Regions from separate parts of the Actinomadura sp. NPDC048394 genome, predicted to be linked through region 1. Evidence: riboswitches for the same ligand, from Rfam matches in the RefSeq annotation. Region 1 holds a riboswitch; each other region holds the start of a gene.
What was found. A riboswitch is a leader RNA that binds a small molecule or an ion and turns the genes downstream of it on or off. The one in region 1 is predicted to bind cyclic di-AMP.

Region 1 (7,064 bases):
GCCGCCCAGCTCGACGTCCTCCAGCGCGGCCCGCAGCGTCAGCTGCACGGGCGGGTCGTAGCGGAGCAGCTCCTCCACGGCCGCCGCGACGTTCTCCGGACGGTCCCGGAACAGCGCGAGCTGCTCCGGATGCCGCAGCAGCGCCAGCGCGCCGTTCCCGACCAGGTTGACGGTCGTCTCGTGGCCCGCGACGAGCAGCAGCACGCACGTCGCGAGCAGCTCCTCCTCCGACAGGACGTCGCCGCCGTCCGAGACGCCCACGAGCGCGCTCAGCAGGTCGTCGCGCGGGTCCGCGCGGCGCGCGGCGGCCAGCTCGCGGAAGTAGGCGGCGAACTCGGCGCGGGCCTCGTCGCGCAGCGCGATCTCCGCTTCGGGCAGCAGGAAGTCGGGGTCGAGACCGCGGGCGAGGGCGTCCGACCAGCCCTTGAACAGGTCGCGGTCGCGCGGCGGCACGCCCAGCATCTCGCTGATCACGATGACGGGCAGCGGGTACGCCAGCGCTGCGATCAGGTCGGTCTCGCCGGACGCGCCGTCCAGCAGCTCGTCCACCAGCTCCTCGACGCGCGGCCGCAGCCGCTCGATCAGCCGAGGCGTGAACGCCTTGCTGACGAGCCGGCGCAGCCGCGTGTGGTCGGGAGGGTCCATCGTCAGGAACGACCGGTTCCGCTGCGGCGCGTCCCGCCACAGGCCGCCGTTCTCGGGGCGGTGCCCGAACCGCGGGTCCCGCAGCGCCTGCTCGCACAGCTCGTAGGACGTGCTGACCCACAGGCCCACCGCGGTCTGCTGCAGCCTCCCGGCCGCCGCGAGGCCCCGGTAGTGCGCGTAGGGGTCGGCGTGGAAGGCGGGGTCGGACGGGTCGAACCCGAGGATCGACGCCGCTTCCACGTCCGGCGCGGCCGGTTCCCTGGTGTCCTCCATAGGCCAAGTCACGCGGATCTAAGACAGCATGTCAATAGTGCGAAGGCCCGGAATGACGGAGATCGGCGGCGGCCGTCAGGCGGACTCGCGCACCACCAGCTCCGGCGTGAGGACGACCTGCCGGTGCTGGTGCGACCGGCCCTCCCGGATCTCGGCCATCGCCAGCTCCGCGGCCTCCCAGCCGAGCGCCCGGCGCGGCTGCTTGATCGTGGTCAGCGGCACCGCGGCGCTCGCGGCCAGCTCGATGTCGTCGTAGCCGACCACCGCGATGTCGTCCGGGATCCGCGCGCCGAGCCGCGTCAGCTCGTTGATCAGCCCGATGGCGAGCAGGTCGTTCGCGCAGAACACGCCGTCCGGCCGCGGATCCATGTCCATGATGCGCCGCGCCGCCCGCCGGCCCTCGGTGGGGCTCAGCGCGTCCTGCACGAGCACCGGCGGCTTCCCGACGCCCGCCTCCACGAGCGTCCGGGCCGCGCCGTCGCGGCGCTCGACGCAGGGCTGCGGCTCCGGCGCGCCGGTGACGAACGCGATCCGCTCCCGGCCGAGGCCGAGCAGGTGCGCCGCCGCCAGCTCCCCGCCGGCGACGTGGTCGACATGGACGGTGCACGCGTCGGAGACGTCCCGGTCCATCAGGACGACGCTCAGCCCGGCCGCGCGCAGCCGCTTGATGCCCGCCCGGTCCAGCCCGACCGGGACGATCAGCGCGCCCGCGGCGCGCTGGTCCTCCAGGAGTTCCAGCGACCGGGCCTCCTTGGCGGCCGAATGGTCGCTCGACAGCCAGAGGGCGTCGTGGCCCGCCTCGTTCAGCGCCTCCTCGGCGCCGCGCACGACGTCGGCCGCGTACGGGTTGGCGAGGTCCTCGACGACGACGCCGAACGCGCGGCGCGGCTCGTCGCCGAACTCGCCCGCGGTGCGGTCGGGGCCCCTGCGGAGCCGCCGCGCCGACTCGTTGCGGACGAATCCGAGCTCCTCGATCGCCGCGCGGACACGGTCACGGGTAGCTTCGGCCACGAGGTCTGGCCGGTTTAGGACATTCGAAACGGTCCCAACCGAGACCCCGGCACGCCTCGCGACCTCGCGAATACTGGTCTGTGGCAAGTCGCTCCTCGTCCGCCCCGGTGGTGTTTTCCCAGGTAGTTGGGCTTTCCCGTGTCAATCCCCGAAAACCCGGTCACGCATTGCGACCATTCGGGCACAGATAGCACTTAACCAGCGCTTGACGGGCCGGATCCGGCCGCCTAGCGTTCCGAGCCGAAGCGTAGCTTGAAACGATTCACGATCTTCGTCCGCGGCGAGATCCGGTGAGTCCAAGAGGAAGGACGGGTTCGGAAGCGACGACCTAGACCCGCTCCTGACACGTGGCCAACGAGTGAATCGTCACCCGGAGTTCCCCCGCACGACCCCGCAATCGGCCCATCGGCCACCTCCGGCCAAGCTCGCGAGACGGAAAAGGAACCCAAACCGATGATCTAAGTCCGGAAGGCTCCGGACCCGGCAACCCAACGCATGCAGTTCGAGGCCCAACCCGTGCCTGTGCAGCGGACGGCTGCATCCCCGCGGTCATCAACCACGGACGAGGGAGGACGGAGTGGAAACAGCCACACTCGATTTCGGGCTGAGCGACGAGGAGATCAGGTTGCTCGCCCAGATCGCCAGCGGTGTCACCGCTGATGTGGCGGCGCGCAAGCTGGAACTGAGCGCACGGACCTTGCGCCGCAGGTTGCGGAACATCTGCGACCGGCTGGAGGTCAACACCCCTATCGAGGCCGTGGTGTGGGCGGCCAGAAGGCAGCTCATCTAGCGCGACCCGACGACGCCCGTCAGGGGACGGCGGGCGTCATCACCCGGAAACCAGCCCGACCGGAAGCACGTCCAGCGATGCGAACTCGTCCGACCCCGCAGCGGCGGCGCACCACCCCTGGCAGGTAGGTCCCTGCAAGGCGAAAGCGCCGCCGCGGACGTAGTTCATATCGCTCTATAGCCGTGCGCCCGGCGCCCCGATCGGAGTGCGTCGTCTACGCGACGCGGACCACGCCGGCGATGGGGCGGCCGGAAAGGGACGCGATGCGGACGACGTCGCCCGTGTGCGGGGCGTGGATCATCTTGCCGCCGCCGACGTACATCCCCATGTGGTGCAGGTCGGAGTAGAAGAAGATCAGGTCGCCCGGCTGCATCTGGCTCTCCGGGACGTGGGTCCCGGCGTTCCACTGGCTGCCGGTGTAGTGCGGCAGGTTGATGCCGACCTGCTTGTAGGCCCACATCGTCAGCCCCGAGCAGTCGAACGTGCTCGGACCGGCGGCGCCCCACACGTACGGGCTGCCGAGCTTGCTCATCGCGTACCGCAGCGCCTGCGCGGCCTTGCCGTCGCCGATGACGGGCAGCTTCGCCAGCAGGGTCGGGTCCTTCTTGACGGCCTTGCCGCGGACCTTCTCGTAGGCCGAGGTGACCTTCTTCTTCTGCGCGGTGAGCTGAACCTTCAGCTGGGTGACCTGCTGGGCGCGCTCCTCGGCGGACTTGCGCGCGCGCTGGGCGGACTGCATCGCCTGCATGAGCCCGAGGACCTGCGTGCTGTCCTGCGTGGCGAAGTAGTTGAGCGTGGCGGCCCGGTCGAGGACGACCTGCGGGTCCTGCGCGGAGATGAACGAGACCGTGGGGTCGGTGCCGCCCTGCATGTAGCTCGTGGCGGCCAGGCTGCCGACCTTCTCCCGCAGCCCCTCCAGGGACTTCTGCTGGCGCGCGGCGTTGCCGGCGGCGACCTTGGCCGCCCGCTGCGACTGCTCCAGCTTCACCTTCAGGCCGTTGTACTGCTCGGTCAGCTTCTCCAGCTGGTCCGCCAGCTTGAACGCCTGGTCCTTCAGCTCCTTGGCCGACGGGTCGGGGTCGGCGTGCGCCATCGGGAGCGAATGCGGGACCACCACGTGGGGCGTGATGGAAAGGGCGACGAGCGCGCCGGCGATCGTGAGCGCCCGGACACGGAAGCGAGCCGTCCGCACCAAATCTCCTCTCCTCGTCCGCCTACCGAGTTAGCTGACGGGTTCGGGCCGGAGCAGCCCGTCCGCTGGGCGCGCGGATCCCTCCGCGCGGCTGCGGATTCACCCCAGACGGCATCGGCTCGGGGTGATGCCCCCGAACGCTCCGAAAGTGGGTCCCCGGCTCCGCGGGGCGCCGGCTGCGGCCCGTGGACTCGGCGGTCCGGCCTCCGCCTCGCGGAAGGCCGACGTCAGAGCGGGACACTAACGGAACCGCCATTGGATGCCAACCAGAACATGCGAATTCGCAGGTCGTGGCGGACGGTACGGGGTGAAGCGCCGGTTGTGGACCGCCCTGGCCGCCGCTGGAGGACGGCCCCCGGCCGCCGGTGGCCGCGCCCCGGGCGGCCTCCCGACCTGCGCGGGCACGGCCGCCGGTGGCCGTGGGTGTGCGGGGCGTTCGGTAATCTCGCCTGTTTGTGGAAGTCGTGATCAGGCGTGCCCGCACCGCCGACGTTCAGGGGATCCGCAGGCTGGTCGATCTGTACGCCGGGTCGGGGCGACGCCTGCTCAAGAAGTCGACGGTGAAGCTGTACGAGGACGTGCAGGAGTTCTGGGTCGCCGAGGACGTCCAGGGCGCCCTGCCGGGGGAGCCCGGGCCCATCGTGGCCTGCGGGGCGCTCCACGTGATGTGGGAGGACCTGGCGGAGGTCCGGTCGGTCGCCGTCGACAAGGGGTACGGCGGGCGCGGGATCGGGCACCGCATCGTCGCCCGGCTCCTGGAGACCGCGCGGGAACTCGGCGTCCGGCGGGTTTTCTGCCTTACCTTCGAAGTGGAGTTCTTCGCACGGCACGGCTTCCAGCAGATCCTCGGTACTCCGGTGGCGCCAGAGGTGTACGAGGAACTCCTCCGCTCTTACGACGACGGCGTGGCAGAGTTCTTGGACCTCGACAGGGTCAAGCCCAATACGTTGGGCAACACACGGATGTTGCTTCGCCTGGAGGACTGACCCCACATGAGCGATTCCCCCAACCGCGGGCGGCCCTATCAGCCGTCGCAGGGGCAGGGTTCGTACGGACCGCCGCCCCCCTACCAGGGTCCCCCGCAAAGGCAGCAGCCCGGGCGGCAAGGTCAGGCTCAGCCGCCCGCCCAGCAGTGGCAGCAGCAGCCACAGCAGCAGCAATGGCAGCAGCAACCGCAATGGCAGCAACAGCAACAGCCGCAACAGCAGTGGCAGGAACCCCAGCAGGACCAGTGGGGGCAGCCCTCGTACGAGTCCTATGAGCCCGCCTACGACCAGTACGGCGGTTCCCAGGGCGGTGACATGCCGCTGGCGCCGATCCTGCGGCGTGCTGGGGCCCGCATCATCGACAACGCGCTCGTGGCGGCCTTCGGCTTCGCGCTCGTCCTTCCCATCACGGTCGGCGCGTTCGGGCTCGGGAAGCCCGGCAGCAAGACCGAGGACGACGGCGGCATCTGGAACTGGCCCATCATCTTCACGCTGTTCGCCGTCCTGTCGGTCCTGCCTTTCATCTATGAGGCCGTACAGCTGTCCATGTGGGGCCGGACGTTCGGCAAGCGCTTCATGGGCATCGGCGTCGTCCAGGCGCGTCCGGCGGGGAACCAGCTGACGACGACGCAGGCCGTATGGCGGGCCGCCATCACCCACGTGGGCTACCAGATCGGCGTCTTCTTCTTCCTCGTCCTCGCCGTGATGGTGTGGCAGTACTTCGCCTACGGGATGCTGCTGGTCTGGGCGGGTGCGCTCATGGCGTACCTGTGGGCCATCTGGGACCAGCCCCTGCACCAGGCCCTGCACGACCGCTTCGCCGACACCCTCGTCATCGACGAGCGCGCCGGATACGGCGAGTACGCCGAGTACGCGGAGTAGGGCCGCGATGGCGACTCCGCGAACACCCGCGCAGGGGTCGGACGAACCGTCCGGGACCGATCACGGCATCCCGGACGGTGAGCCTCTGCCGCACGAGGACCCGGAGCCGGGCTCGGCGCTCGCGGAGCCCGGGCAGCGCCTCCTGGCGCGCATCGTCGACACCCTCATCGTCGGCCTGCCCGTCATCATCGTGGTGAAGGAATTCGTGTCCGGCCACCGGCTGGACGTCATCGCACCGCCGGCCGTAGCGGGCTGCATGCTCCTGTACGAGGCCGTCCAGCTCGCGCTGTGGGGGCAGACCCTCGGCAAGCGCTTCGCGGGGATCCAGGTCGTCCCGGACCCGTCCGGCCCTGAGGGCGCCGCCACGGACGCGGAGCGGGCCGGCGCCCCGGAAACCCCCGGTGGCGCGGCCGAGGGCCGGTACGGCCGCCCAAGCGTCCCGCGGGCCGTCCTGCGCGCCGCCGTGTACTCCGTGCCGATCGCGCTGCGGCCCGTCCACATTCTCGGTCTTCTGGCGAGCCTGTTCTGGGTGGCGAACGCCGGGTTCATATACGAGGGGACGCAGCGCCGGGCCGTCCATGACAGGCTCGCCGGCACCCTGGTCGTAAAACGCCGCACGTCCTGATTCACCGGTGTTTGCGGCGCTCTCGGAGATGTCGGCGCGGCGTCCCGGCGTGCCCGGTGACGCCGCGCCCCTGATCGCGTTGAGCGCCCGCGACGGGGGCCGCGCGGCTTTGCCGGGCCCGGGCCGCCGGGCTTTGCCGGAGATCCTCGCGCTGTTTCGGACACCCGGACTTCGGCGGGCCAATGCCAGCTCGTTCCGGACACGTTCAGGTTACGGGCGGGATTCCGGGAGGATGTGTCTCCTGCCGGAAGGCCCCTCCGGTTTGGGATGTGCTTCCGGGGCGCCGGGAGTCGGCGTTCATTGGGCCGCCGCACTTAGTCCGGATGGGACGCCGTCTCGCCGGGACCGGCGCACGCAGGCGGATTCTGCCGCTTATCCCCAGATTTCGGGATGGACTGGTACCGGCGGCGTTACGCTCCGCCATCCCGCGGCCAGTTCCCGCGCCCCGGACGGCAACAGATTTTCGTCCCGGCTTCCCGTCCCGTAATCCGTCGACATCCGCCGGTGGCGGGCCCGCGGGCCCGGTGGGACCGGTCCCGCGCCGGTCTCCGGTGCATTCCGGGCGCATGCCCTGGTTAGTGCCGTTACGGCAGGGCTAAAGGTCGGCAAGCGGTGCGGGTGTGCTCACCCTGTTAAGGTCCCGGTGGACACTTTTCCGCC
Region 2 (7,064 bases), on a different contig from region 1:
CACGGCCGACCGCCACACGTCGCGCCCGCGCGCCGCCGCGTTCACCCGGTCCCGCAGCCGCTCGGGCCGCCACTCCAGCACCGGCGGACGCCACGTGTCGTGCAGGACCTCCACCCTGTACGAGCCGTCGCGGCCGTGGTTGTGCCGGTCCGGCCCGCGGACGATCCCGACGAGCGTGACGCGGTCGCCGCGCTCGGCCAGCATCCGCGCCATGTGGTGCGCCCAGCGCTGCAGGCCCCCCATCTCGTCGACGTTGTTGCAGACGATGAAGACGTCGCGCGGTGCGTGCTCAGCGGTTCCGGTGGGAACCATGGGCGCTCCTTTCTCCGAAGTAACGGTCCACGACGGTGCGCGCGGCGGTGCCGCGGTCGTGCTCCCCGAACCGCGCGGCGAACGCGCGGCGCCGCGCCGCGTGCGCGGACCCGGCGGCGTCCAGGTCCGCGAGCGCGGCGACCAGCTCGTCCTCGGTCCGGGTGACCGGGCCGGGCGCGTGCTCCTCCAGGTCGAAGTAGCCGGTGTCGTGCTCGCCGTCCGCCGGCAGGTGCAGCACGATCGGCCGGTCCAGCAGCGCGTAGTCGAACATGATCGACGAGTGGTCGGTGACGAGCGCGTCGGCGAGCAGGAGCAGCAGGGTCGCGTCCGCGACGTCCCCGACGTCCCGCATGGCCCGCGCCGCCGACGGCGGCAGGTTCGCCCGGCACAGGTAGTGCGGGCGGACGAGCAGGACGATCTCGTCCCCGAGCTCGCGGGCGAACCGCGCCGGGTCCACGGGCGGTTCCATCAGCTTCACCGGCCTGCCCTTCGGCCCCGTCTTGAAGGTCGGCGCGTAGAGGACGGCGCGGCGCCCGTCGTCCAGCCGGAGCGAGCGGCGCAGGGCGGCGACCTCGGCGGCCAGTTCCGGGTCCCCGTCCACGCCGTTGACCAGCGGGTCGTTGCGCGGGTACCCGGCGGGCAGCAGCTCCGCCCGGACGCCGAGCCCCTTGGCGAGGGTGTCCGCGTCGTGCCCGGAGCGGATGAGGAAGCAGTCGAAGCGGTCGACCATCCGCGCGAGCTTCGTCCGGTCGGACGCGGGCCCGCTCTTCATCAGCGGCTGGTCGAGCCCCATCAGCTTGTACGCCGACCCGTGCCAGGTCTGGATGTACGTGGTCTCGGGGCGCTTGCACAGGCCCTCCGGATAGCCCTGGTTGTCGATCCAGAACTCGGCCCGCGCGAGCGCGAGGTGGTAGCGCCACGAGCCCCGCTTCACCAGCTTCGCGTCGGACGGGAAGCCCTTCGCCGACGACGCGTACGACCACACCGCCTCGACCGGGCGGTCCGAGCGGCGCAGCTCGCGGTAGATGTACTTCGGGTTGTCGGAGTAGTGCAGCCCGAGATGGCTCTCGAACACCGCGAGGCCCCTGCGGACCGGAAGCCGGGTCAGGACCCGGTTGAACACCGCGGCCTTCGTCCTGCCGGACGCCAGCGTGCGGCGCATGGAGCGCTCCAGCCGCCGCGCGCGCCGCCAGCCCGTCCGCGCCGGCGGGCTTCCCGCGACCCGGGCGACCGCGGTGGCGGCGCGCCGCGTCCGCGGGTCGTCGGTCGCGAGGGCGAACGCCAGGTGGCCGCCCTCGGTGACGTACGACCGGAGCACGTCGCCCGCGAGACGCGTCAGCCTCGGCCGGACGGGCAGCCCGACGCCGCGCAGGTCAGGCCCGCCCGCGGCGCCCGTTCCGGCGGACTCGCCCGGCCGGGTGACGATCTCCTCGCCGTCCACCTTCACGCGCAGCCGCACGTCCCACACCGGGTCGACGAACCCGATCGGCCGGACGCGGGCGCGCGGGTCGAACTCGGCGCGCCACTCCAGCCGGCCGCCCTCGTGGACGATCTCGGCGGGCACCCGGGCGCGGCGGGCGTCGCGCCGCCGGTCGCGGAACTCCAGGGAGGCCGACAGCGAAGCGCCGCGCGGGATCCGGTCGAGCGGGTTCAGCACGTGCCCGGCCATGCGGGCGCGGCCGCCGCGCATCTCCAGCCGGGTCACGACGGCGGCCGGCCGCAGCTCCGTGAGCGGGCACATGTGGAAGCCGAAGTCGGTGACGTCCAGGACGCGGCGGCCGAGGTCCCCGCGCGGCGGGCCGCCGCCCCAGAAGATCCGGCCGTCCCGCTCCGCCAGCCGGGCCCGCAGGTCCGACCGCCCGCCCGGCAGGTACTCGGCGGCCGCCAGCGCCCCGTCCCGGTCGCCCTCCTTGACCAGGAACGCGGCGATCGCGGCGAGCGGGTTGGCCGTCTCGAACACCACCGGGTCCAGCCCGGCCAGGTAGCCGGCCGCGAGGTCCAGGAACCGGGCCCGGTGCACCGGGTCGCGGTCCCGCAGCTCGCGCAGGTACAGCAGCAGGTCGTGGTTGACGAACTTGGCGTCCTTCGCGCGCTTCAGCCCGTCCGCGCCGCGCAGCTCGAACAGCATGTCGATGCGCCGGTGGATCTCCAGCCGGTCGGCGAAGTTGGCCAGCTCGTCACGGCGGTTGGAGATCGACGGCATCACCTGCCGGTCCCGGACCAGCCAGTTGTAGACCCGGTGCGGGATCAGGGCCGTGCGCGCGGCGGCCATGTACGCCTCCGCGCTGAACAGCAGGTCCTCGTAGTGCAGCCGTTCGACGAAGCGCAGCGCGCCGTCCTCGAGGAACCCCCGGCGGTAGAGCTTGTTCGTCGACAGGGTGTCGTAGAGCAGGTCGGGGTTCTCCTCCAGCGACCCGTACACGGCGCTGCGCTGGTAGAGCCACGGGTACCAGGGCCGGACGCGGTCCTTCGAGCCCTTCGGCACGTCCAGGAAGACCCGGTCGCAGAGCCCGGAGACCAGGTCGGCGCCGGTCTCCTGCGCGGCGGAGAGCAGGTTGAGGCAGGCGTGCCGGTCCAGCAGGTCGTCGCTGTCGAGGAACATCACGTACCGGCCGTCCGACCGCTCGACGCCGACGTTGCGCGGGCGGCCGCAGCCTCCGGAGTTGACCGGCAGGTGCAGCGCGCGGACCCGGCCGGGATGCGCCGCGGCGAGCCGGTCGGCGGCCTCGCCGGTGCCGTCGGTGCTCGCGTCGTCGACGATCACGGTCTCGACACCGCCCAGCGACTGCGCCAGGGACGAGGCGACCGCCCGCGGCAGCCGGGCGGCGTCGTTGTAGGCGATCACCACCACGCTCACATCCGGGCGCACCCGCATGGGCATCCCCTTCCGCTACTCCGGCGTGCCAGGGATTCCTTTCCATCAAGGAGGCGGCGAGGGCCAACCCAGATCAAAAGCTGTCAATGCTTAGCATTACCCGACAGGTCACGGCAGACCACCCCGGGAACGCCAAAGGCGCCCGGTTCGGGACCGGGCGCCTCTGATCCGCAGGAATTGATCATCCCGAGCGGGACGGATGATCAGGACTTGGCGTAGTCGGGGTATCCGTAACCCACGACTTCGGACTTGTCGCGGACCTTCTCCTTGACGGCGTTGTCGGTGTTGCCCTCGATCGTGGTGATCGTTCCGTTGCCGTTGTCCTTGACGACGAGGCCGACGTGGTCGATGCCGTCGATCCCGCCGCTGGACCCGTTCTGCCAGTCGAAGAACACGACCGCGCCGGGCTTGGCGATGTCGCCCCAGCGGCCGGTCTTCTCGAACCACGAGGCGTGCTGGACGGTGTAGGCGTCCCAGCCCATGTTCTTCACGCCCGTCTGCGCGCTGAGCCACGACACGAACATGTCGCACCACTCGGCGCCCCGGTAGTCGCCGACGGTCCCGCCGTCGCGCCGGGCGGTCACCGCGGCGTGCCGGGTGGAGGCGTACCAGTCGGCGTACTTGGTCGAGCCGTTGCGGCTCTCCCCCTCGCCGAGCTGCGACTTCGCCAGCTTGATCACGGTGGACGCGGCGACCGTGCGGGACGCCTTGCGGGCGGCGCGCTCGGTCCCGGCGCGCTCGGTCCCGGTGTGCTCGGACGTGCCCGTCGCGGCGCTCTCGCGGTGCGCCGCGGCGGCGGCCTGCGCGGGGGTCTCGGCGGACGCGGTGTCCCCGGTCAGGGGGTTGAAGATCGCGAGTCCGACCGCCCCGGCCATCACACCCGCCACGGCGACGCCCACGGCCCGGTCCTCGGGGCTCATGCGGGCGAGCGCGGCGCGGGGGGCGGCGCCGGTGAGGCGCAGCGCGCTCAGTCGGGGGGCGATGCTCTTGGTAAGACGATCGAAACGACCGGTCATGCAGGGAATCTCCTTGTCTCCCATGACGCCTACCGGGTTAGCTGACGGATTCGGGCATGGAAGAGCCCTACGGCGCGCGGACGCGCCGATTCACCCCTGGAACCTTGGGTCCCCGGCTCCGTCCGGTCGGATGGACCTGGACGGACTCGGCCTCGCACCGCGGGTCGCGGTGCCGGATATTCGGATGTATCTCAGCGACTGATCTCGAGGGGGCGCGCATCGTGTGGCGCGCGTCGCGTGCGGATTCCGCTCAGCGACCCTCGGCCGCGCATGGAAGCGGCCGGCGTGCAACGCATGGAACGCGCTGCGTGATTCGTGCAAGAAGGTACCAACCTCCTGCGGAAAAGCAAACCAGCCGCAAAAGGATCTTTTGCCTGCTCAACGCCGTTCCAACCCCGCTTCAACCGCCTCCGGCCGCCACCCCTTCCCGATCTTTCTCCGGACCGCCGCGAACCCTTACGGCATAGGGGATTCCCCGCACGGCACCGCGACCCGGGAAAGGTAAAATGATCAAAAGGCGCCCGGCTCCGCCGCCCTTCACCGCGGCGGGCGCGCACGGCGGCGCAGATCACACGGGCGGCACCGGACACACGCCCGTGTGTCCTACATCACTCCAGCTCAGAGCGGTCCTGACCTGCCGATGATCACTCCACGTGCAGGGCGAACATCGTGGTGTCGTCGGCCGCCCGGTCGTGCTCCATCCGCGCGAGGACCTCGTCCAGCGCCAGTTCCGGCCCCGCCGACGACTCCCGCAGAATTCCGGTGAGCCGCTCGATCCGCTCGTCGAGATCGGTGTCCCGGCGCTCCACCAGGCCATCGGTGTAAAGGAACAGCAGATCCCCCGGCCGCAGTTCCGTGGAGATCGTCGTGTACTCCCAATCCGGCAGCGCGCCGAGCATCGGATCGCGATAGACCTCCAGCGGCTCGGCGTGCCCGTCCCGCACCAGGATCGGCGGCAGATGCCCGGCGCACGTCCACTCCATGACCCGCCGGTCCGGCCGGTAATGGCCCACGATCGCGGTGCCCGTCGCCGGCGGGTCCATGCTGCCGACCAGCTCGTTCAGCCAGCCCACCAGCTGCCCCGCCGACTCCCCCGTGCACGACAGGCCGAGCAGCCCGTTCCGGCTGCGCGCCATCGACGCCGCCGCCGGGAGGCCGTGCCCCGCCGCGTCCCCGATCGCGAACAGCGCCCGCCCGTCCGGCATCGCCCGGGTGGCGAACCAGTCCCCGCCGATCCGCGCCGTGCTCTCCGCCGCCAGCGCGCGGATCGCCACCCGCAGCCCCGGCAGCCGCTCGACCTCGCCCTCGTCCGGCAGGATCGCCCGGCGCAGCGTCACCGCCACCTTGCGCTCCTGGGCCGTCCGCGCCTGCTGCTTGAGCATCTGCCGGCGCGTCTCCGCCAGCGCCCGCTCCACCCCGCGGCGCCGCGTGATGTCCTGCGAGACGATGTTGATCGACACCGGCAGCCCGGAGTCGTCCAGCACCGGCTCGGCGAACACCCACAGATGCCGCGGCGCGCCGTCCTTGCCGATCACCCGGTGCTCGGCCTCCACCGGCTCCCGGCGCGAGAACATCGTCTGGACGGCCTCCTCGACCAGCGGCAGGTCGTCGTCGGCGACCACCTTCGGCAGGTCGTGCGGCGCCGGCGGCACCTCGTCCGGCCCGAGGCCGTAGTTCGCCAGCATCTGCGGCGTCCAGTCCGCCTGCCCGGTGACCAGGTCCCACTCCCCGAACCCGATCAGCGCCAGCCGCTCCACCCGCTCCAGCCGCCGCGCGCTGCGGTCCTCACCGGAGTGGTACCGCCAGGTGAGGCACACGCCCGTCGGCACCTGGACGCACCGCACGCTCATCCGCGACGACCGCGACAGCCCGCCCTGCACGGTCGAGTACATGATCGAGTCGCGGTCCAGGGCCGTCCCGCCCTCCAGCACCGCGACGTAGTCCTCGAACAGCCCGCTGAGCGCCGCCCCCGGATCCGTCCGCAGCAGCCGCTGCCCCGCCAGCTCCTCGGCGCCCCGCCCGAACAGGTCCCGGGCGGCCTCGTTCAGCTCGGCGTACAGGAAGTCCTGGACCTCGCCGTCCGGGCCGCGCACCGGCACCAGGTGCGCCGCGGAGTCCAGCGCCCCGTCCAGCAGCCCCCGCGCCACCGGATCCGCGGGCAGCCCCTCGATGAGCTCGGCGTCGCCCCCGGTGTCCTCGGCGGCCAGCCGGTGCAGCAGGTCCTCGGCCTCGGAGACCACGCCCCGCCGGTCGGTGTCCTCCGCGCGCGGCGGCCGCCGCCCGGCCACCACCGCGCCCTCGGCACCGACGCCGCCGCCCTGGACGACCATGGCCGCCGCCTCCGGCAGCTCCATCTCCAGGTCGCGGGCGAGCCAGATGAGGTGCTGCAGCGCCTCCCCGGGCGGGACCCCCAGCCGCCGGGCCAGCATCACCCGCGCCTCGGCGAGCACCGCGCGGTCGTGCGCCGCCCCGCGCAGGCCCTCGAGGTCCGCCGCGTGCACTCCAGGCGGTCCCCACGTGCCGTCCGCTTCCGACACCCCAGTCCCCCGTTCGGCGTTTCATGCCTGGGAGAAAAAGCTACATACGTCGGCGAAGGTCCGTTCGCCACCATCTTCGTTACCAGTCCGGATCTTTACCCGGCTTTTTCTTTTCGCCCCAATAGGACCGCTTTCACTGACCCTCCGGAAACGAACCCCTACCCACCTCTGTGACCTGCATCACAGCCCCCGCGAGCGCCGTCACGCACCCCGCCGCCGCCTCCGCGGACGTCCCCTCCGGATGCAGCGTCAGCACCGCGACGATCTTCCCGTCCACCACCCCGGTCGTGTGCAACGCGGGCCGTCCGAGCCCCAGCTCCTCCG
Region 3 (7,064 bases), on a different contig from region 1:
CCCCCCCCCCGCGCCAACGCACGCGCCCCCGCGGTTCTGAGAACCGCGGGGCCGCTTCCTTTGGAATCCGTCAGCCGGCGCGCTTGGTGCGGGCGCGCTGGCGCTCGCGCTCCTTCGCGTCCAGCACGACCTTGCGGATGCGGACGTTCGCCGGGGTCACCTCGACGCACTCGTCCTCGCGGCAGAACTCGAGCGCCTCCTCCAGCGACAGGACCCGCGGCGGGGTGAGGCGCTCCAGCTCGTCACCGGTGGAGGAGCGCATGTTCGTGAGCTTCTTCTCCTTGGTGATGTTGACGTCCATGTCGTCGGAGCGGGAGTTCTCCCCGACGATCATGCCCTCGTACACCTCGGTGGTCGGCCCGACGAAGAACGTGCCGCGCTCCTGCAGGTTCGTGATCGCGTACGCGGTCGCGGCGCCGGACCGGTCGGCGACCAGCGAGCCGGACGGCCGGGTGCGCAGCTCGCCGAACCAGGGCTCGTAGCCCTCGAACACGTGGTGCGCCATGCCGGTGCCGCGGGTCTCGGTCATGAACTCGGTGCGGAACCCGATCAGGCCGCGCGCCGGGACCAGGAACTCCATCCGGATCCAGCCGGTGCCGTGGTTCGTCATGTGCTCCATGCGGCCCTTGCGGACCGCCATCAGCTGCGTGACCGCGCCGAGGTGCTCCTCGGGGATGTCGACGGTGAGCCGCTCGACCGGCTCGTGCTTCTTCCCGTCGATCTCCTTGGCGACCACCTGCGGCTTGCCGACGGTCAGCTCGTAGCCCTCCCGGCGCATGTTCTCGACCAGGATCGCGAGGGCCAGCTCGCCGCGGCCCTGCACCTCCCAGGCGTCCGGGCGCTCGGTCGGCAGCACCCTGATCGACACGTTGCCGACCAGCTCCCGGTCGAGGCGGTCCTTGACCATCCGGGCGGTGACCTTGGTGCCCTTCTCCCGGCCCGCCATCGGGCCGGTGTTGGTGCCGATCGTCATGGAGATCGCCGGCTCGTCCACCGTGATCAGCGGCAGCGGGCGCGGGTCGTCGGGGTCGGCGATGGTGTCGCCGATCATGATCTCCGGTATGCCGGCGATCGCGATGATGTCGCCCGGGCCCGCCTCGTCGGCGGGCTTGCGGGTCAGCGCCTCGGTCATCAGCAGCTCGGTGATCTTCACCTTCTCGATGCTGCCGTCGTGCCGGCACCACGCGACCTGCTGGCCCTTCTTGATCGTCCCGGCGTGCACCCGGCACAGCGCGATCCGGCCCAGGTAGCTGGACGCGTCCAGGTTCGTCACGTGCGCCTGCAGCGGCGCGTCCGGGTCGAACGACGGCGCCGGGATCGTCTCGGTGATGACCTTGAACAGCGGCTCCAGGTCCTCGCTGTCGGGCATGGCGCCGTCGGCGGGCTTGTCCAGCGACGCGCGGCCCGCGCGGCCCGAGGCGTACACGATCGGGAAGTCGATCTGGTCCTCGGCGGCGTCGAGGTCCATGAACAGCTCGTACGTCTCGTCCACGACCTCGTCGATGCGGGCGTCGGGCCGGTCGGTCTTGTTCACGACGAGGATCACCGGCAGCTTCGCCTCGAGCGCCTTGCGCAGCACGAACCGGGTCTGCGGCAGCGGCCCCTCGCTGGCGTCCACCAGCAGGACGACGCCGTCCACCATGGACAGGCCGCGCTCGACCTCGCCGCCGAAGTCGGCGTGGCCGGGCGTGTCGATGATGTTGATCGTCAGGCCGTTGTGCCGGACGGCCGTGTTCTTCGCGAGAATGGTGATGCCCTTCTCGCGCTCCAGGTCGTTGGAGTCCATGACGCGGTCGTCGACGTCCTGGTTCTCGCGGAAGGCACCGGACTGCCAGAGCATGGCGTCGACCAGCGTCGTCTTGCCGTGGTCGACATGGGCGACGATCGCGACGTTCCGGAGGTCGTCGCGCGTGGAGATGGGCATGCGGGCTCGCCTTGCGTGAGAGTTCGGGAGTCGCCGCAGACGCGCGGCTGCCACCATTCTACTTGGCGCTCGGCACCGCCCGCTCAGAGCCGCCCGTTCCCCGCCGCACGGCCCCCTCGTCCCCTGCCTCACACCGGCCCCGATTGGCCATCTTTGCCCATCCTTTGTAATCTTCCCGAGATCCGGTCGTCCGGAGCCCCACCCCCCGGGGCTGCGATCGGACCGCCGAATCCCCCGCGGCACCCACCCGCGGGCGAACCGGGGACCCATCCCCCTGGGGTGAATCGACGCACGTCGTAGGGCGACTCCTGGCCCGAACCCGTCAGCTAACCCGGTAGGCGAGCGAGGAGAGGAGAGCACCGGCTTGGCACCGGACCCCCGTTCCCGGCGGCGCGTCGCGCCGGCCGCGACCACCGCCGCAGTGCTGATCATCGGCCTCGGCACCACCGCGCCCGTCGCCGCGCACGCCGCGACCCCCTTCGGCCCCGCCGCCGCTCCGCAGGCGTCCGGCACGCCCAGCCCCCTCCCCACCACGGAGAAGGGGCTGAAGCAGAGCCTCAAGGAGCTGAACGACGAGGCCGAGACGCTGACCGAGCAGTTCAACAAGACCCGCGTCGACCTCGGCCGCGCCGTCAAGGCCGAGAAGTCCGCCACCGCGTACGCGCAGCGGCTGCTCCAGCAGACCGAGCCCGCCCGCCAGCGGCTCGCGCAGCTCGCCGCCGCCAACTACATGAGCGGCGGGCCCGACGCGATCTTCAGCTCCGGCGGCAGCGCCGACAGCCTCTCCGACTCGGCTTACCTCCAGCAGAACCAGGCCACCACCGTCCTCGCGCTGCAGAAGCAGGTCGACCAGGCCGAGGCCGCGCAGCGCGCCGCGCAGGAGCGCACCGAGCAGGTCAAGCAGGCCCAGGCCAAGGTGGTGGCCGCCCGCAAGGCCGCCAAGGCCAAGGTGAGCGAGGTCATGAAGCGCCTCGACAAGCTCACCACCACCCACACCACCGACCCCAAGTCGGGCCTCACCGCCACGATCAAGGGCTCGGACCTGCCCGCGAAGATGGCCCGCAAGGCCCTCACCAAGCTCGGCAGCCCGTACGTCTGGGGCGCCGCCGGCCCGAGCTCCTTCGACTGCTCCGGCCTCGTCGTGTGGGCGTACGCCCAGGTCGGCAAGCCCGGCCTGCCGCACTACACCGGCGATCTCTACCAGCTCGGCACCAAGGTGGACCGCTCCTCGCTGCGCGCCGGCGACCTGGTCTACTTCGGCAGCAACCTCCACCACATGGGCATCTACGTCGGCGACGGCAAGTTCCTGCAGGCCCCCCAGACGGGCGACGTGGTGAAGATCTCCAAGCTCTCCACCCGCTCCGACTACGCGGGCGCGAACCGGATCTCCTAGCCCCCGCCGGCGCGGGATCCCCGCGCCGGGAGGGCCGCCGTCAGCGGAGGTCGGCTTCCAGCTCGGCGATGACGGGACGGTCGCCGGGGAGCCACGCGACGTCGTACAGGTCGTCGCGGGCGAGCCAGCGCAGGGCCAGGTGTTCCAGGGCCCGCGGCTCGCCCTCGACGATCTCGGCGGTCCAGACGCGCAGCAGCGCGCGCTCGCTCAGCCGCCAGTCGCCGCCGACGCGGCGGACCGGGCGGATCTTGATCGCGAGCTCCTCGTGGCACTCGCGGACCACGGCGTCCTCGTCGGACTCGCCCGGGTCCACCTTGCCGCCCGGCAGCTCCCAGCCACCGGCCATGTGCGGCGGCTCGGCCCGCTGCGCGGCGAGCAGCCGCCCGTCCCGGATGATCGCGGCGCCCACGACGACCAGATCGGCGATGGTGACCAGCCCCTTCCAGAGTCCCTATCCGTCTGAGACGGCCGCCCGGGGCCGGACGGTTCCGGCGCGGACCGTCTCGACCTGACGGGTCGCCTCCTCGACGATCCTCTCAAGGTGGTCGCCGTGGGCGCCGCGCCAGTACACCTGGCCGCAGCCGGCGCACCGGCCGTAGACGTCGTAGCTGCGGCGGGTGCCGGCCTCCAGGTCGCGCTCGATCTCCTCCTTGTCGACGGGGACGAGGACGCCGTTGCAGGCGGTGCAGCGCGTCCAGGGGCTGAGGACGGGCGCGAAGCGGTCCAGGAGGTCGCGGAGCTGGTCGTCGGGCCGGGACCCGCGGACGTAGGCGCCGAACCAGAGCGCGCGGCGGCGCAGCAGCCCGCGGTCCTGGGTGAGCAGGACGCGGCGCTCGGCGTTCGCCTGGACGACCAGGGACGGGTCGTCCATGTCGTTGTGGTAGGCGGTGTCGAGGCCGAGCAGCCGCATCCGGCGCGCGAGCGTGCCCAGGTGGACGTCGAGGAGGAAGCGCGGCGCGTCCTGACCCGGCTCCAGCGGGACGGGCTGGGGGCGGGAGACGGGCTCCACCTCCACCTCGTCGCCGGCCGCGGGGCGGGCGGACGGCTCCACGGTCTCGCCGCGGACGGCCAGCCGGCCGATCTCGGGGAGCGGGACTCCGAGCGACTCCACGATGTGCCCGAGCGTGGACGTCCCGTCCCACGGCACCCGGCTCACCGGTTCGCGGCGGGTGGCGGGCAGGAACATCAGCAGGTCGTCGGCGATGCGGACGCGTATCTCGGACTCCACGCCGCCAGCATGCCACGCGCCTGCGACGATCCCCGCCCGATTATTCGCCGGTGATGCGGGCCGCCGCGCCCCGCAGCGTGTCCAGCAGGGACGGGACGTCGTGGCCCCGCAGCACTCCCCCGCGCTTGATCACCCGGCCGCCGACCAGGACCGTGTCGACGTGCCGCGTCTCGGCGGACAGGACGACGGCCGCGATCGGGTCGTGCGCCGCCGCCATGCCGAGGGTGTCGGTGCGCAGGACGATCAGGTCGGCCTGCTTGCCGGGGGTGAGGGACCCGGTGACGCCGGCGAGCCCGGCCGTCTCGGCGCCGCCGAGGGTCGCGGCGCGGAGGGCCTCGGCGGTGGTGAACCAGGCGCCGTCGCCGTCCGGGCGGGCGCGTTCGAGGAAGTACGCCGCGCGCATGACGCCGAACATGTCGCCGGGCCCGCTGGCGACGGTGTCGCAGCCGAGGCCGGTGGGGACGCCCGCGGCGTGCGAGCGGCCGGTGGCCGGGTCGCCGATGCCGAGCGCCGCCTCCACGCCGGGGGTGGCGGAGACGGTGCCGCCGTTGGCGGCGATCCTCTTGAAGTCGTCGCCGGTGTAGAAGTTGGCGTGCACGTACATGGCGGGATGGCCGATCAGGCCGTTGTCCTCGAGGAACGCCAGTCCGCGCGCCGCGCTCTCGGCGCCGTGTCCGCCCATGTGGACGGTGACCGGCAGATCGAGGTCGCGGGCCAGCCGCCATTCGGCGAGCGCGCGTTCCTCACCGGCGATTTCTGAGCCGAGCGCCGCCATCCACATCGAGATGTTCCCGGGCGGCGCGTCGAAGTACTCGCGGCGGACCCGGGTCGTCTCGGCGGCGAGCGCGGTGAGGTCGTCGCCACCGCCGTAGCAGTAGCCGAACACGGCGCGGATGCCGGACGCGCGGAGCGCCGCGATGTCGGCGTCGGTGTGGTCGGGGCTGAACATGATGTGCGACCAGTCGACGACGGTCGTGATGCCGGAGTCGAGGCATTCCAGCGCGCCGGCGAGGGTGCCGCTGTACACGTCGTCGGGCCGGTAGCGGGGCGCCAGCTCGCCGAGGACGCGCTGCAGGTAGACGGGCAGCGTGCTGTCGGGGAGGGTGGCGCGGATCGCGGTCTGCCAGGTGTGCCGGTGCGTGTCGACGAAGCCGGGCATCACGATGCGGCCCGCCGCGTCCAGGATCTCGGCGCCCGCGGGCGGGACGAGGTCGGGGCCGACGGCGGCGATCCGGCCGTCCTCGACGAGGACGTCCGCGCGTCCGAGGACCCTGGGCGCGGGCGCCGTGTCGATGACCGTGCCGTTGCGGAGGAGAAGCGATGTCATGCCGTAAAGCTTAGAAAGAAGCTTTTCAGAAAGGAATACCGCGACCGGTATCCTCGGCTTGTGCGCGATGACGACGGCGGCCGCCGTGACGAGGTGGACGAGCTGGCCGCGGCCTGGCGGCGGGACGGCCTCGGCGAGGACGTCATCGCGATGCTGGAGGTCAGCAAGCGCGCGGCGCGGATCGGGGCGCTCGTTCAGCAAGCGCTGCGCGGGGAGCTGGCCGACCTCGGGCTCACCTACGCCGAGTTCGAGGTGCTGACGGTGCTGAACCGGGCCGGGAAGCCGTACCGGCTGAGGCCGAGCGAGCTGACCCGGTCGGCGTTCCTCACCTCCGGCGGCACGAGCAACGTGCTGCAGCGGCTGCAGAAGGCGGGCTACGTCGAGCGGGAGGCCAACACCGGCGATGCCCGCAGTAGGTTCGTCCAGCTCACGCCGGAAGGCCTGCGGGTCACGGCGCTGGCCTTGGACGCCTCGGCGCGCGCACACAGGGAGGCGATGGCCGGGGTACCGGCGGAGGCGGTCCGCGACGCCGCCGACGCGCTGCGCGACATCCTGCTCGTGATCGGCAAGCGGCGGTTCCGGTGACCAATCGCCCGATCCGTGCCGAATCACCGGTGACGCGCTCGGCAACTTCCCCTGAATTGACGGGATCGACCGTGACGCGGCGAACCGTCCGGGCGACACTCGCCCCATGACGACCCCCCGCCACCGGCTCCGCCGCGCGCTCCTGCCGGCCGTCCTGCTCGTCGCAGGGCTCACCGGCCCCGCGGCGCACGCCGCCACCGCCACCGCACCCGCTCCCGCCCCGTCCACCGCCGCCGTCGCCGTCGCCGACATCTGCGAGTCGACGCTCCCGTCGCAGGCCGACGACACGATCGCCCTGATCGACAAGGGCGGCCCGTTCCCGTACCCGCAGGACGGCACCGTCTTCCAGAACCGCGAAGGCCTGCTGCCGCAGGAACCCCAGGGCTACTACCACGAGTACACGGTGAAGACGCCGGGCAGCTCGACGCGCGGCGCCCGCCGCATCATCACGTCCGACGACCTCGGCCACGACGGGATGTACTGGACGCCCGACCACTACAGCACGTTCTACGACATCGACTTCGGCTGCTGAGCCCGCCGATCCGGCACCGGACGCCCCGGCCGCCCGCCGGGGCGTCCCCGGTCAGCCGCCCGGCTGCTGCTGCGC
Region 4 (7,064 bases), on a different contig from region 1:
TACAGCCGGACGAGCGTCGCCTCACCGTACCGGCCGGCGACCATCCGGCAGGCGAGCCAGGCCTCCTGGTAGGCCTGGGAGAGGTGGTCGGAGGAGCCGGCGAAGTCGGCGGCGGACGGCAGCGCGGACGGGACCCGGCCCGCCTTCACCTCGCGGCGCAGCTCGCTGGCGGCCGACTTCACGCTCACCTTCGCGTGCTTGTAGCCGACGTAGTCCGCGAAGCCCTCGATCAGCCACAGCGGGGTGGTGCGGTCGGTGGCGCCGCCGGTCGCGACGTGGGTGAGCTCGTGGGTGAGCACGACGGTGCGGCCGAGCTCGTTGAGCCGGCCGAAGGTGCCGGGGGAGACGATGACGCGGTCCTCGCCGCGGCCGCCGCCGGCGGACGGCGCGACGGTCGCGAGCGCGGCGATCTGGCCGAGGCTCTCGTCCGGCCCGGCGAGGGCGGCGGCGAGCCGCTCGTCGGCGGGCACCAGCGCGACGGCCCGCTGCGCCCAGCCCTTGCCGACGACGCCGGTGACGACCGGGACGGCCGCGTCGAGGCGCTTCGCGATGCCCTCCAGTTCGCCGCCGTCGCCGATGACGAGGCTGGCGCGGCCCCGGACGACGCTGAGCGGCCCGGCGTCCCAGATCTCGGCGTCGTCGTGGTAGCCGAGGGCGGAGCCGTCGCCGACGACCGTCCAGGCGCCGGAGCGGGGTGCGAAGGTGAGGTGGCGGGCGCGGGCGACGTCGCCGCGGTCGAAGCCGCGCAGCCGGTACCGGGTCTCCACGCGGACGACGGCGGCGCCGCCCTCCGCGTTCGCCGACTCGGTGCCCGCGAAACGCTCCGTCCAGCCGTCGAGGGGGAGCTTGCGGAGGTTGTCGTAGAGCCGGGCCTGGGCGTCCTGGAACGCGGGGGGCGCCGAGGCGACCGTGGCGAGGAACGCGGTCCGGTCGCCGGTCGCGACGGCGCGGGTCCGGTTCGCGAGGACGGTGCGGGCGGTGTCCGGGTCGAACGGCGCGGAGGGACGGGCGGTCCGGGCCGCGGCCCGGGAGCCGCCGGACCGGGCGCCGAGGACCCCGGCGCCGCCGGCGGCCAGCAGCGCGGCGCCGCCCGCGCCCAGCGCGAGCGCCCTGCGCCGCGTCATGGCGGCGGGCCACGCCAGCGGGCCGCGTGGAGGGACGGCACCGCCCCGCCGGGATCCGGGGGCGTCTCGTCCCTCGTCCTCGGCGGGGCCGTCCTGCGGTGGGCCGTCCTCCATGCGCGCGATCCTATTGAGCCTTCCGTGGATGCCGGGCCATCGGCGCCGTGTCGCCGTCCTGCGTCACGAGGCGTAGTCGGGGTAGCCGTAGCCGACCACGCTGTCGGTCGAACGCTCCTTGACCTGGACGGAGTTCCCGGTGTTGCCCTCGACGGTCTGGATCGTGCCGTCGCCCTCGTCCTTTATGACCATGCCGACGTGCTGGATGTCGTCGTTGGACTTGCCGCCGCTCCAGGAGAAGAAGACGATCGCGCCGGGCTTCGGGGTGTCGCCCCAGCGGCCGTTGTCCTGGAACCACTGGGCGTGCGCGACGGTCCAGGCGTCGCTGCCGATCTGGTCGGTGAAGCCGAGCTTGTCGCCGACCCAGGAGATGAACATGTCGCACCATTCGGCGTCGCTGTACTCCTGGACGGACCCGCCGTCGCGGGCGACGGTCTCCTTGGCGCGCTCGGTGCCCTCGTACCAGTCGCCGAACTTGGTGTCGCCGTTGCCGTCGGGGCTCGCGCCGACCTGGGAGCGGGCGAGCTCGATGGCGGCCTCGGCGGTGGGACGGGACTTCTTGGAACGTTCCTTCGGAGCGGCGGCCTTCGGCGCGCTCTTCGGCGCGCCCTTCGCGGCCTGCCGGGGGACGCTCACGGCCGGCGCCCGGTCCCGGGCGGCCTGCTGCTGCGGCGCGCGGGCGATGGCCAGGTCGGCCGAGGCGGCCGGCTTGGCGGGCTCGGGGCCGCCGAACGGGAGGACCGACGCCTGCGCGGTCGCCACGGCGGTGCCGAGGACGGCGGCGCCGACGAGCACGCCGCCGGTGGTGCGCCAGGCGACGGTGCGTCCGCTCTTGCGGTGCCGGCCACCCGCGGGGGCCGCGGGGACGGCTCCGGCGGGGGCCTCGGTGACGACCTGGGCGGTGATCACCCTGGTGGCGGGGACGGTCCCGGGCGCGGGGGGCGCCCCGGGAGCGGGGGTCCGGCGGACGGGGGTGACGGGAGTCGTGCTGCGGGTGGGGCTTGCCTTGCGGTGCTTGCCTGCCACGGGGGGATCTCCTTGGCTTCCATTCCGCCTACCGGGTTAGCTGACGGGTTCGGGCGTGGAAGCCGCCCTACGGCCTGCGGGCAGGCCGATTCACCCCGACGGGACATGGGTGGGTCCCCGGCTCCGTCACCGGCCTCGCGGGCACGGCACGGACTCGGCGGTGGCGCGCCCGGGGGCGGGCACGCCGGTTCGGTTGGGGGTCCTCTCGGGAGGGGGCGCCGCTGCGGCGCCCGCGGAGAGGTGAAGAAAGGGGGCGGGCGCGGCCGTGCGCTCAGCGGACGGCCGCGCCCGAGAGATTGATGCCGTTCGGCTAGGAGGCCCGTACGGGCCCGTCATCCGGCCGCGGCGGGGCGTTCTGCTGAGGGTAGGTGGACAGGGTTCACTCCTTCTTCCAGACGCCTACCGGGTTAGCTGTCGGGTTCGGGCGTGGAAGTGGCCCTACGGCGGCTCTCACCGGTCGTGCCGGCAGAGACGCGCCGATTCACCCCGGTACCGGAATGTCCGTCCGGAACTGCTCCGGACTCCGGTGAAGGTGGGTCCCCGGTTCCGCGCCGGGCGGCGCGGATTCGGCGCTGCCGCTGCGATCCTGAGGGCTTCATGGGGCCCGTGCGCGGGACCCTGTGTCCCGCGTGCGAAAGAGCGGCGCTGATGTTGTGATGGCGGCGGCCCCTTGTCCGGGGGACCGCCCGGGGCCGGAGCCCTGTGTGGACCAGCGTGGCGCGCTCTCAGCGCCATGCACGCTGTCGGCGTGCGCACGGTGGGCCGGGCCGGCCGGGTCTCGGAGGAGACCGGTGCGGCACGCTCTCCCGGTGCCGCGGGGCGACGCGTGGATCGTGCCGCCCTGGGGGACGACGCGTGGGGCGCGCCGCCCGGTCCGCGGCCACCGGAGTGCGCCGCGGGGGGCCGCGGCGTCTGGAGGGCGCCGCGTGACCAGTGCGCCTGGAGGGCGCCTGGGTGGTGACAAGGTACCAAAGCCCCAACAGAAGGCAAGCCCCCCCAAAATCAACAACGGACCAGGTCAGCCCTGGTCCGTTGTCGCCGCGGGGTGCGAACGGCCCCGCGCGGGGGGCCGTTCACATGATCGTCAGGGACGCCCCGCGCCGTAGAAGTTCGAGGTGTAGTAGCCCGAGAGCGAGCTGATCTTCACCACGTCGCCGGTGTGCGGGGCGTGGATGAACTTCCCGCCGCCGACGTACATGCCGACGTGCGAGAGCCCGCTGAAGAACACCAGGTCACCGGGCTGCAGGTCGCTCTGCGACACGTGCTTGACGGCCGCCCACTGCGAGTTGGTGGTGCGGGTGATGTTGACGCCCGCGGCCTCCCAGGCGCGCATCGTCAGGCCGGAGCAGTCGTAGGAGCCCGGGCCGGTCGCGCCGTAGGAGTACGGCTTGCCGAGCTGCGCGTAGGCGAAGTCGAGCGCCTTCTTGGCCGAGCCGCTGGCCGGGCCGTTGTAGGTGCCGCCGATGCCGCCCGAACCGCCGCTGGAGGTGCCGCCGCCGGTCTGCTGGACGAGCTTCTTGGCCTCCGTGACCTTCTTGTCGAGGTCCTTCTTGGCCTTGGCGAGCTCGTCGTGCTTGGTCTTGACGTCGTTGTAGGCGCTCTGCGCCTGCGCCTGCTCGCGGCGCAGCCGCTGCGCCGTCGCCAGGAACTGGGTCAGCTGGGAGCTGCGCTGCTCGGAGAGCTGCGTGAAGACCGCGGCCTGGTCCAGGACGGCCTGCGGGTCGCCGCTGCCGACGAACCCGGTGACGTCCGTGGAGTCGCCGTTCTTGTAGGCGTCCGCGGCCATCTGCGCGATCGCCGAGCGCTGCTTGTCGAAGGAGGCCTGCTCCTCCGCCGACGCCTTCTTGGCGGCGGCCAGCTTCTTCTGGGCGACCTTCAGCTTCTCGGTGTTCTGGTTGTACTGCTCGACCTTCTTGTCCATCAGCTCGTTGAGCTGGTCGAGCTTCTTCTGCGCCTGCGCGTGCGTGGGCTTCGGCTTGGCGTTCGCCACCACGGGCGGAAGCGCGAAGGTCGCGGTCGCCGTCAAGCATGCGGCGACCGCCAGGCGGCGGGTGACCCCTATCCCCGTCGAGCCGGCTCTCCGGTCGCGCGAGCGCGCTGGTTCCCCGATGAGATCGTTGGTCACGGTCCGATTCGCCCCTCTCGTCCACTACGTCAGCGGACGACATTAGCGATGGGCCACAACCGTCACAACTAATTCGTCACTATCTGATTGACTTCAACACCATTTGCCCACATTCCGTGATGGCAAGATCACGGAGCGCATGATCAAGCCGGTAGAATGCGGAGAATCTCACGAAATGTCGGAGTCTGGCGGGGTCATGACCGGCCCAGCCGCCGCAGCAGCAGCGTCGACGGGCAGGGCCGCGCGTTCGCGCGCCGCGCCGCGTCCGCCACCTCCCGGTCGGAGGACACCACCACCACCGCCCGGCCGTCCGGCTCCGCCCGCACCAGCTCGCCGATCAGCTCGTCGGCCGTCTGCCCCGGCCGGCTGAACAGCACCCGCACCCCGCGCGGCGCGGAGATCGCCACCGGCGCGTCCAGCTCCGCGCCGTCGAACACGCACGTCACCTCCGCGCGCGTCTGCGCCGCGAGCCCGCCGAGCCCCGACAGCAGCCGCGTCCGCTGGTCCGACAGCGGCAGCTCCCCGTACCCCGTCTTCGTCACGTTGTAGCCGTCCACCACCAGATGCACCTGCGGCAGCGTCAGCAGCCGGTCCAGCAGCTGGGGGTCGCTGTCCGACAGCGCCCGCCCCGGCAGCGCCCGGTGCGCCAGCCGGTCCGGCTCCAGCGCGCCCACCGCGTCCGCCGGCCGCGCGATCGTCGACGGCAGCGCCAGCTCCCGCCGCACCCCCTGCGCCGCGTCCACCAGCGCGTCCAGCAGCAGCCGCAGCCGCATGTCGTCGACGTTGCGGCCCTCGCGCGCCGCCCGCTTGGCCGCCTCCGCCGCCGCCTCCGCCTGCGCCGCCCGCGACCGCAGCCTGCGCAGCTCCTTGTCGGCCGCCGCCGACGACTCCCGCGCCGCCGCCAGTTCCCGGTCCGTGTCCGCCGCGAGCGTCTCCGCGCGCTCCTGCGCCGCCCGGTACCGCGTCCGCGCGTCGTGCAGCTTGCGGCGCAGCTCGGCGACCTCCGCCTTGGTGTCGCGCAGCTCCGCGCGCAGCTTGTCGACCTCCGACGCCCGCGCCGCCCGCGCCGCCGCCAGCTCCTCCTTCAGCGCCGCGACGCGCCGCTCGGCGGCCTCCTCCTCCGACGCCGTCGCCGACCGCTCCAGCTCAGCGCGCGCCGCCTCGACCAGCTCCGTCCAGCCGTCCGGGCGCAGCAGGTAGGCCACCACCGCCACCCGCACCGGGTCCGCCGCCGGCGGCACGTTCCCGCTCTCGACCGCCTCGACCAGGTCCGGCTGCGCCTCCCGCAGCGGCTCCGCCACCCGGCCCCGGAACTCCGCGTCCTTCTCCAGCACCGCCGCGATGTGCTGCCCGGCCAGCTTCGCCCGCTTGCGCCGCTCGAACCGGGCGAACCGGCGCAGCGGCACCGGCACCTCGTCCGGCGGCAGCGCGCCGATCAGCTCGGCGGCGGCCTCGACCACGCTCAGCCGGACTGCCTCCGGCAGCGGCCCTGCCAGTCGCCGCACGGGCTCCGGGCCGCCGGGGCTCGCTTCGGGGCCGCTGTCGATGATCCCGCTCCTTCCGGGCTGCGCCGCCGGTGCGCTGTCTCTTCCCGAGCACCACGCACCCTAACCAGCGCGAACGTGGGATCGGACGGAACGCGCCAAGCTCCCCCGAGCCGTCCCCCGCGGCCCCCGCCCGGCGGGACGTGCCGGCGCGCCCCCAACACTAGCGGCCCGGACTTCTGTCGGTGGCGTCCTCTACGGTCGCCGGCATGACGGCTGCGCACGAGGTCCAGGGGCAGATCCGGGCGGTTCAGGGCACCCTGGACGACCTCGGCACCCCCCTGGCGGAGGTCACCTTCGTGGTGGTCGACCTGGAGACCACGGGCGGATCCGCGGCCGACTCGGCCATCACCGAGATCGGCGCGGTCAAGGTGCGCGGCGGCGTGGAGCTCGGCGAGCTCGGCACCCTGGTCGACCCCGGCGGCCCGATCCCGCCGTTCATCACCGCGCTGACCGGCATCACCACCGCGATGGTCACCGCCGCCCCCCGGATGGACTCCGTGCTCCCCGCGTTCCTGGAGTTCGCCCGCGGCTGCGTGCTCGTCGCGCACAACGCGCCGTTCGACATCGGCTTCCTCAAGGCCGCCTGCGCCGCGCAGGGGTACGCCTGGCCCGCGTTCCCCGTCGTCGACACCGTCGACCTCGCCCGCCGCGTCCTCGGCAAGGACGAGGTCCCCAACTGCAAGCTCGGCACCCTCGCCCGGTTCTTCCGCACCCGCACCGAGCCGACGCACCGCGCCCTCGCCGACGCCCGCGCCACCGTCGAGGTCCTGCACGGCCTCATCGAGCGGCTCGGCTCGTTCGGCGTCACCTCCCTGGAGGAGCTGCGCGGCTTCGCCAAGGCGCCCACCCCCGAGCAGCGCCGCAAGCGCCACCTCGCCGACGACGTGCCGAGCGCCCCGGGCGTCTACCTGTTCGAGGACGCCGGCGGCGAGATCCTCTACGTCGGCAAGAGCGGCGACCTGCGCTCCCGCGTGCGCAGCTACTTCACCGGCTCGGAGACCCGCTGGCGCGTCCGCGAGATGGTCGGCCTCGCCGAACGCGTCCGGACCATCGTCTGCGCCACCGGGCTGGAGGCCGAGGTCCGCGAGCTGCGGCTCATCGCCGAGCACAAGCCCCGCTACAACCGGC

Region 2: another riboswitch for cyclic di-AMP. It lies ahead of AB0C78_RS17210 (CHAP domain-containing protein); the one in region 1 lies ahead of AB0C78_RS20055 (NlpC/P60 family protein).
Region 3: another riboswitch for cyclic di-AMP. It lies ahead of AB0C78_RS46535 (C40 family peptidase); the one in region 1 lies ahead of AB0C78_RS20055 (NlpC/P60 family protein).
Region 4: another riboswitch for cyclic di-AMP. It lies ahead of AB0C78_RS15165 (CHAP domain-containing protein); the one in region 1 lies ahead of AB0C78_RS20055 (NlpC/P60 family protein).

Annotation. Positions count from the first base shown of each region.
Region 1 is NZ_JBEZJL010000025.1:98,613-105,676, forward strand. Features, by position in the region: gene AB0C78_RS20040 (cytochrome P450) at 1-918, opposite strand, end outside; gene AB0C78_RS20045 (LacI family DNA-binding transcriptional regulator) at 994-2,016, opposite strand; gene AB0C78_RS20050 (LuxR C-terminal-related transcriptional regulator) at 2,507-2,719, shown strand; gene AB0C78_RS20055 (NlpC/P60 family protein) at 2,934-3,911, opposite strand; cyclic di-AMP (ydaO/yuaA leader) riboswitch at 3,915-4,105, opposite strand; gene AB0C78_RS20060 (amino-acid N-acetyltransferase) at 4,361-4,897, shown strand; gene AB0C78_RS20065 (RDD family protein) at 4,904-5,779, shown strand; gene AB0C78_RS20070 (RDD family protein) at 5,787-6,404, shown strand.
Region 2 is NZ_JBEZJL010000021.1:67,401-74,464, forward strand. Features, by position in the region: gene AB0C78_RS17200 (glycosyltransferase) at 1-312, opposite strand, end outside; gene AB0C78_RS17205 (CDP-glycerol glycerophosphotransferase family protein) at 290-3,187, opposite strand; gene AB0C78_RS17210 (CHAP domain-containing protein) at 3,391-4,203, opposite strand; cyclic di-AMP (ydaO/yuaA leader) riboswitch at 4,214-4,365, opposite strand; gene AB0C78_RS17215 (SpoIIE family protein phosphatase) at 4,848-6,704, opposite strand; gene AB0C78_RS17220 (hypothetical protein) at 6,874-7,064, opposite strand, start outside.
Region 3 is NZ_JBEZJL010000112.1:46-7,109, forward strand. Features, by position in the region: gene typA (translational GTPase TypA) at 71-1,924, opposite strand; cyclic di-AMP (ydaO/yuaA leader) riboswitch at 2,138-2,281, shown strand; gene AB0C78_RS46535 (C40 family peptidase) at 2,289-3,317, shown strand; gene AB0C78_RS46540 ((deoxy)nucleoside triphosphate pyrophosphohydrolase) at 3,358-3,726, opposite strand; gene AB0C78_RS46545 (Mut7-C RNAse domain-containing protein) at 3,769-4,545, opposite strand; gene AB0C78_RS46550 (amidohydrolase family protein) at 4,586-5,872, opposite strand; gene AB0C78_RS46555 (MarR family transcriptional regulator) at 5,933-6,457, shown strand; gene AB0C78_RS46560 (ribonuclease domain-containing protein) at 6,564-6,989, shown strand; gene AB0C78_RS46565 (NlpC/P60 family protein) at 7,041-7,064, opposite strand, start outside.
Region 4 is NZ_JBEZJL010000018.1:83,501-90,564, reverse strand. Features, by position in the region: gene AB0C78_RS15170 (hypothetical protein) at 1-1,238, opposite strand, end outside; gene AB0C78_RS15165 (CHAP domain-containing protein) at 1,302-2,264, opposite strand; cyclic di-AMP (ydaO/yuaA leader) riboswitch at 2,276-2,414, opposite strand; cyclic di-AMP (ydaO/yuaA leader) riboswitch at 2,646-2,846, opposite strand; gene AB0C78_RS15160 (C40 family peptidase) at 3,349-4,290, opposite strand; gene AB0C78_RS15155 (NYN domain-containing protein) at 4,584-5,894, opposite strand; gene AB0C78_RS15150 (DEDD exonuclease domain-containing protein) at 6,143-7,064, shown strand, end outside.